DNA from 2 places in the Mesorhizobium sp. WSM4806 genome. Region 1 is predicted to be linked to the other one. Evidence: predicted binding sites of a transcription regulator. Region 1 holds the regulator's gene; the other holds the start of a gene.
What was found. The regulator LexA, encoded in region 1, represses DNA repair genes until DNA is damaged. The targets are predictions, from matches to a motif close to TGTTCNNNNTGTGTTCNG.
Positions count from the first base shown of each region.

Region 2: a site for LexA is predicted at 1,302-1,319, ahead of AC0L2M_RS05400 (ATP-dependent helicase). Genes of this name have one in related genera too.

Region 1 is NZ_JBVVQZ010000041.1:4,339-7,748, reverse strand. It holds gene moaC (cyclic pyranopterin monophosphate synthase MoaC) at 1-128, shown strand, start outside; gene AC0L2M_RS33940 (molybdopterin molybdotransferase MoeA) at 128-1,333, shown strand; gene lexA (transcriptional repressor LexA) at 1,438-2,190, shown strand; gene AC0L2M_RS33930 (ComEC/Rec2 family competence protein) at 2,184-3,410, opposite strand, start outside.
Region 2 is NZ_JBVVQZ010000002.1:540,395-543,804, reverse strand. It holds gene AC0L2M_RS05400 (ATP-dependent helicase) at 1-1,261, opposite strand, end outside; gene AC0L2M_RS05395 (dienelactone hydrolase family protein) at 1,562-2,467, shown strand; gene AC0L2M_RS05390 (EamA family transporter) at 2,468-3,373, opposite strand.

The sequences.
Region 1 (3,410 bases):
GCCTGACCATCTATGATATGGCCAAGGCGGTCGACCGCGGCATGGCGATCTCCAACATCAGGCTGATGGAAAAGACCGGCGGCAAATCCGGCGACTACAAGGCGGACGCCCAGGGGGCAGGCCGATAATGGCGCTGCTTGCGGTCGCCCAGGCGCTCGAGCACCTGCTTGAGGACGCTGCGCCCTTGCAGGCTGAAAGCGTCGCCCTGATGGACGCCGCCGACCGCGTGCTGGCGGAGCCGCTCATCGCGCTCCGCACCCAGCCGCCATTCAACGCGTCGGCCATGGACGGCTATGCCGTGCGGGCCGACGATGTCGCCTCCGTGCCCGCGAGACTTTCGGTGATCGGCATGGCGCCGGCCGGACGCGGCTTTGCCGGGACAGTCGGCCCGGCGCAGGCCGTGCGCATCTTCACCGGCGCGCCGCTTCCCGCTGGCGCCGACACCATCGTCATCCAGGAGAATGTCCGCGACCTCGGCGGCGGCATCGTCGAAGTGACCGCGCCGACGGTTGAAGGCCGCAACATCCGCCGCCTCGGGCTCGATTTCTCGCAGGGCGACGCGCTGCTGGAGAAAGGCCGCCTGCTTGATCCGGCGGCATTGTCGCTGGCGGCATCGGCCAACCACCAACAGGTCAGCGTGGTGAAACGGCCGCTGGTCGCCATCATCGCCACCGGCGACGAATTGCTGCCGCCGGGCAGCGACCTTGGCCCCGACCAGATCATCTCCTCCAATGCCTATGGCGTCGCCGCCGCGGCCCGCTCGGTCGGCGCCTGCGCACTCGATCTCGGCATCGCCCCCGACCGCAAGGAGGCGATCGCCGCGCTGGTGAAAAAAGCCGTCGCCGCAGGCGCGGACGTCATCGTTACGCTGGGCGGCGCCTCGGTCGGCGACCACGACCTCGTCCATGACGTGCTGACCGGTGAAGGCATGGCGCTCGATTTCTGGAAAATCGCCATGCGGCCCGGCAAGCCACTGATGTTCGGGCGGCTGGGCGACATCCGCTGCATCGGCCTGCCCGGCAATCCGGTGGCCAGCCTGGTCTGCACGCAGCTCTTTCTGAAGCCGCTGCTGGCGCGGCTCGGCGGCCGCGCTTTCCGCCAGGACATGCGTCAGGCGCGGCTTGGCGCCGCCATGCCGGCCAACGATCTCAGACAGGACTATGTACGCGCGGTGGTGAAGGAAGAAGCCGGCACGCTTGAGGCAACGCCGTTCAGTATCCAGGATTCCTCGATGCTCAGAATGCTGGCCGACGCCAACGGACTGGTCGTGCGCGAGCCATTCGCTCCCGCGGCCGCAGCGGGCGCCGCCTGCAGCGTGCTGATGCTACGCTGAACAAAGCGTCAACACATTCATTAAACTTTAAATGGTTGCGGAACACAACTGGAACAGATAGTGTTTGTTCTGGGTTTGTTTTTCTGATTCTGTTGGGGGTCGCGATGCTGACACGCAAACAACATGAACTGCTGATGTTCATCCACGAGCGGCTGAAGGAAAGCGGCATTCCGCCCTCGTTCGACGAGATGAAGGAAGCGCTCGACCTCGCCTCCAAATCGGGGATCCACCGGCTGATCACGGCGCTGGAGGAACGCGGTTTCATTCGCCGCCTGCCCAACCGCGCCCGCGCGCTGGAGGTGCTGCGCCTGCCCGATTCGATCGCGCCGGGCCTCAATGCGGCGCGCAAATTCTCGCCGAGCGTCATTCAAGGCAGCCTTGGGCAAGGCGGCCTTGGACAGGGCGGCCTCGGACGGCAGATCAAGCCGGCGCCTTCGCGCATGCGTGCGGCCGGCAATGACGACGACGTCGTTGCCACCGTCTCCATACCGGTGATGGGCCGCATCGCTGCCGGTGTGCCGATCGACGCCATCCAGCACCAGACGCATTCGATCTCGGTGCCACCGGACATGATCACCGGCGGCACGCACTACGCGCTGGAGGTCAAGGGTGATTCGATGATCGAGGCCGGCATCTTCGACGGCGACACGGTCATCATCCGCAACGCCGACACCGCCCAGCCTGGCGAGATCATTGTCGCTCTGGTCGACGAGGAGGAAGCGACGCTGAAGCGATTCCGCCGCAAAGGTGCCTCGATCGCACTGGAAGCCGCCAATCCGGCCTACGAGACGCGCATCTTCGGGCCGGACCGGGTCAAGGTGCAGGGCAAGCTCGTCGGACTGATCCGGCGTTACTGAACGGCAGGCTTCTTGGGTTTCTCGGCCCTGAGGTATGGCGGCAGGCCCCTCGCCTCGCGCGAAAACCGCCGCTGCTCATGCCAGGGCCTGTATGGCTGTCTGACGGCAAAACGGATTTCTGCGCGCGTCGTCGCCGATAGCGGATCGAAGAAGACGGCGGCACTGCCCATGCGAGCGAGCTGCCGTTTGGTGACGACGAGAACCAGCGGGTTGCGGCAGGGTTTGTAATAGGCTGTGGCATCGTCGATGACGATCAAATCCGCAAAGGCACAGGCCGGCCGCGCGGTTTTGCGGTTGTCGGCGAGCGCAATGAGCGCGCCGGACGGATGCCGGGCCAAGCACAGGCCGGCAGTGCAGGTGAAAGGCGCTCCCGGCGGCAGGTCGGCCGGGTCGGCGATGTCGAACCGCACATCTCCTTTTTCGAATGTCTCCGGCTCGACGATCGTTGTTGAAACCAGCGCATGTTTCCAGTTGTCGGTGGTGAATTCGTTCGAACGCATCCGGTTGACGGCAAGTTCGCCGCCGCCGATCGGCAGCGCCACCAGATGCGCATCCTCCGAGATCAGCACGTCGGGGGTGCGCGTCTCGGAAATCGTCAGCAGGCCGGCGAGCGCAAAGGGAAGTGCCGCAAGCCGCAGCCATGTCGTCGCCATCGTGGCGATGACCAGGGCGACCGTCACCAGCAGAACCGATTGCAACGAAATCAGGCCGACTGCATCGACCGGCGAACGCTCCGAGATCCATCCCGAAATTGCAATCATCGCCGTCAGGCCCTTGCCCATCATGTAGAGGAAAGGGCCGTCGAGGCCGAAAGGCATTGCCAAGGCGCTGAGGACGGCCAGGAACATGACGATCGTGACGATCGGCATGACGGCCAGATTGGCGAACAGGCTGAGCGGCGAGACGCGCTGGAAGTGCCAGATGGCGAAGAGCGCGGTGGCGCTGCCGGCAATGATGGACGTCATTGCGATGGTGCCTGCCCCGGCGACGAGCTTGCGCGTGACGAAAGCGACCGGTGACCGTCGCTGTCGCGGCGCCTTGGCCTTGTCGGCACGATAGTCGGACCAACCGGCATAGGCGCCCACGAGAGCCGCAGTCGCGGCGAACGACATCTGGAAGCTTGCGCCGACCACCTCGTGCGGCGACACGACGATAACGGCGATGGCCGAAATCGCCAGGTTGCGCATGGTGAGTGCCGCCCGGTCGAACAGCACGGCGAC
Region 2 (3,410 bases), on a different contig from region 1:
CGCCAACGGCGCGCGCCTCTTCCTCGGAATCCCAGGCGGCATGGACATGCACCTTCTCGTCGTCCTCGGCGATCTTTTCGGTGAACAGCGTCTTGCCGAAGCGGCTTTCATTGTGGGCGATGAGGTGGGAGGCGGTGCCGAGGATGTGCGCGGTGGAGCGGTAGTTGCGCTCCAGCCGGATGATCGCGGCGCCGGGGAAATCCTTGTCGAAGCGCAGGATGTTGTCGACTTCGGCCCCGCGCCAGCCATAGATCGACTGGTCGTCGTCGCCGACGCAGCAGATGTTGATTTTATTTTCGCTCACGGCCGCGCGCGAGCTTCGCTCGCTGGCCTCCGCGGGGGCGGCCTGGCCGGCCGACGCCCGGTCGGGCTTGCGGCCTTCGGCCGAACGCAAATCCGCTGATGTTGAAGTGCGTCCCGCATCCGGCCGCTGCGCCAGCAGCCGCAGCCACATGTATTGGGCGGTGTTGGTGTCCTGGTACTCGTCGACGAGGATGTAGCGGAAGCGCTTGTGGTATTCCTTCAGCACGTCCGGATTGGCGCGAAAGATACGGATCGGGTGGCACAGGAGATCGCCGAAGTCGCAGGCGTTCAGTGTCTTCAGGCGCTCCTGATAAGCCTTGTAGAGTTCACGCCCCTTGCCGTTGGCGAAGGCGCGGGCGTCGCCCTCGGCAATCTCGGCGGGGCCAAGCCCCTTGTTCTTCCAGCCGTCGATCATCTGGGCGAACTGCTTGGCCGGCCAGCGTTTGTCGTCCAGCCCTTCGGCCTGGATGAGCTGCTTGATCAGGCGCACGACGTCGTCGGTGTCGAGAATGGTGAAGTCGGATCTGAGCCCGGCAAGTTCGGCGTGGCGGCGCAGCAGCTTCACTCCAATCGAGTGGAAGGTGCCGAGCCACGGCATGCCCTCGACATTGCCTTCGCCGATCAGCAGGCCGATGCGCTGCTTCATCTCGCGCGCCGCCTTGTTGGTGAAGGTGACGGCGAGGATCTGCGACGGGAAGGCCTTGCCGGTGGCGAGGATGTGAGCGATGCGGGTGGTCAGCACGCGCGTCTTGCCTGTGCCGGCGCCGGCCAGCACCAGCACCGGACCCTCGGTGGTTTCCACCGCCAGCCGCTGCTCGGGGTTGAGCCCGTTCAGATAATCGGGCGCATTGGCATGGCCGCTGCGGGCAGCCATGGCGCGCGCAGCAATGCCCGACGGGGCCACGGGCCGCGCGTTCGGTTCATCAAAAAAAGGCATATCTTCCGAAAAGCCGGACATCTCCCCCGAATGTAGTGATTCGGCAGCGAAAGGCCAGAAGTGTCTCCGTTTTGTTCTCTGTCCAGCCGGGGGAGTTGCAAATCCTATGGCACGCCAGCCATAGCGCCGGCCTGCTCGACAGGCACGGCGGGTCGGAGCAAGTGGGACAGCGCACCAGTCGAACGGTGTCATCCTGGACCAGCCGCCGGTCTGGCGGACCTGCGCTCGCGTCAGCAGCGCCTCACCGATCCGTGACTGGACCGTGCGGGCTTCTACCCTATCTTGCGCGGCGGACATGTTCCCGAAGCCGAGGAGAGCGCCATGACAAAACCGAGCCCTGCCAACCCCGCCGTCAACAGACCCGCCATTACCCAGGCTATGATCGACGCGTATGACGAATACACGCATCTGACGCTCGACCGGCGGCGCTTCATGGAACAATTGACCAGGCTTGCCGGATCAGGTGCGGCGGCCGCCGCAATCGCGCCGCTGCTGGCGGCGAATTCAGCCCGGGCGGCGATAGTTGCCGAGGACGATTCACGCGTGACGGGCGAGGACATCAGCTATCCCGGCAGCGGTGGCGAGATGAAAGGCTATCTGGTCAAGCCGGCTGGCCAGTCCGGCAAGCTCGGCACCGTCATCGTCGTGCATGAGAACAGGGGGCTCAACCCGCATATACGCGATGTGGCGCGGCGCGTGGCGCTGGAAGGCTTCGTGGCGCTCGCCCCGGATTTCCTGTCGCCGCTCGGCGGCACGCCGGCCGACGAAGACAAGGCGCGCGAGCAGTTTTCCAAGCTCGATCCGGCGCAAACCACTGCCAATGCGGTCGCAACGGTCGCTTTCCTTAGGGGCAGCGAGGATGGCAACGGCAAGGTCGGCGCGGTCGGCTTCTGCTGGGGCGGCGCCACGGTGAACACACTGGCTGCCAATGCGCCGGATCTGGCTGCCGCTGTCGCCTATTACGGCATGCAGCCGAAGGCCGAGGATGTGCCGAAGATCAAGGCGGCGCTGCTGCTGCATTATGCCGGGCTCGACACCCGCATCAATGCCGGTATCGACGCCTTCAGGAAGGAGCTCGATGCAGCCGAAGTCGAGTACACGATCCATGTCTATGAAGGCGCCAATCATGCCTTCAACAATAACACGTCGGCGGCTCGCTACGACAAGAACGCGGCGGACCTCGCCGGGGGCCGGACGATCGCCTTTCTCAAGGAGAAGCTTGCCTGATCAGGCATTTGCCGGTTTGTGAAAAGCGACGCCGGCCACCACCAGCGCTATGCCGATGCAATCGGTTGGGCTGGGTATCTGGCGGAGCACAATGACGCCGATCAGCGTGGCGGTGACCGGCAGCAACGACAGCATCAGCGCGAAGCTCGGTCGCGGCAGCCGCGACATGGCAAGCTGGTCGCAGATATAGGGGATGACCGAGGAGCAGATGCCGACGCCGATGGCGGCGATGAGCAGTGGCGGCGCCGAGAAAGCCGGCAGCGCATCGGTGAAGCCGATCGGCAGCACGATGAGGAAGGCGACCGCCATGGCAGCGCCCAGGCCGGCGATGCCCTCGCCAGCGCCGGCGCGGGAAACGCGATGGCCAAGCACGATGTAGCCGACGAACAGCGCGCCGTTGAGGAAGGCCCAGAACAGGCCAATCGGGTCGCTTGACCATTTGACGTCGATCAGCAGCAAGGTGCCGGTGACGGCGACGGCAAGCGCTGCGAGGTTGCGCGGGCTTCTGACGCCGACCAGCGCAACGCCGATGGTGCCGACGAATTCGATCGCCGCGACCAGCGAGATCGGCAAGCGGTCGAGTGCCAGGTAGAAGGAGCAATTCATCACGCCGAGGCAGGCGCCAAAACCGAGAAGCAGCAGCAATGTCGGCCTGTCGGCGCGGGCGAAGGCCGTCCACGGCCGGGTTAGCGGCGCGAAGACAAGGGCGGCCGTGACGATGCGCAGCCAGGCCATGCCGAGCACGCCGACATGCGGGAAAAGCAGCACGGCGAAAGCCGGCCCGAGATAATGAAACACAGCGCTGACACCGAACCAGACATGCGGCGGCAGCGATGTCGCCAGCCTGCCAAAGACAGGGCCGGCGAGGGCAGGGATAGCAGCTGGGGCTTGCGCTTGATGTTCCATAGGATCATTATCGCAGGCAATTTTACCTGTTTATGTG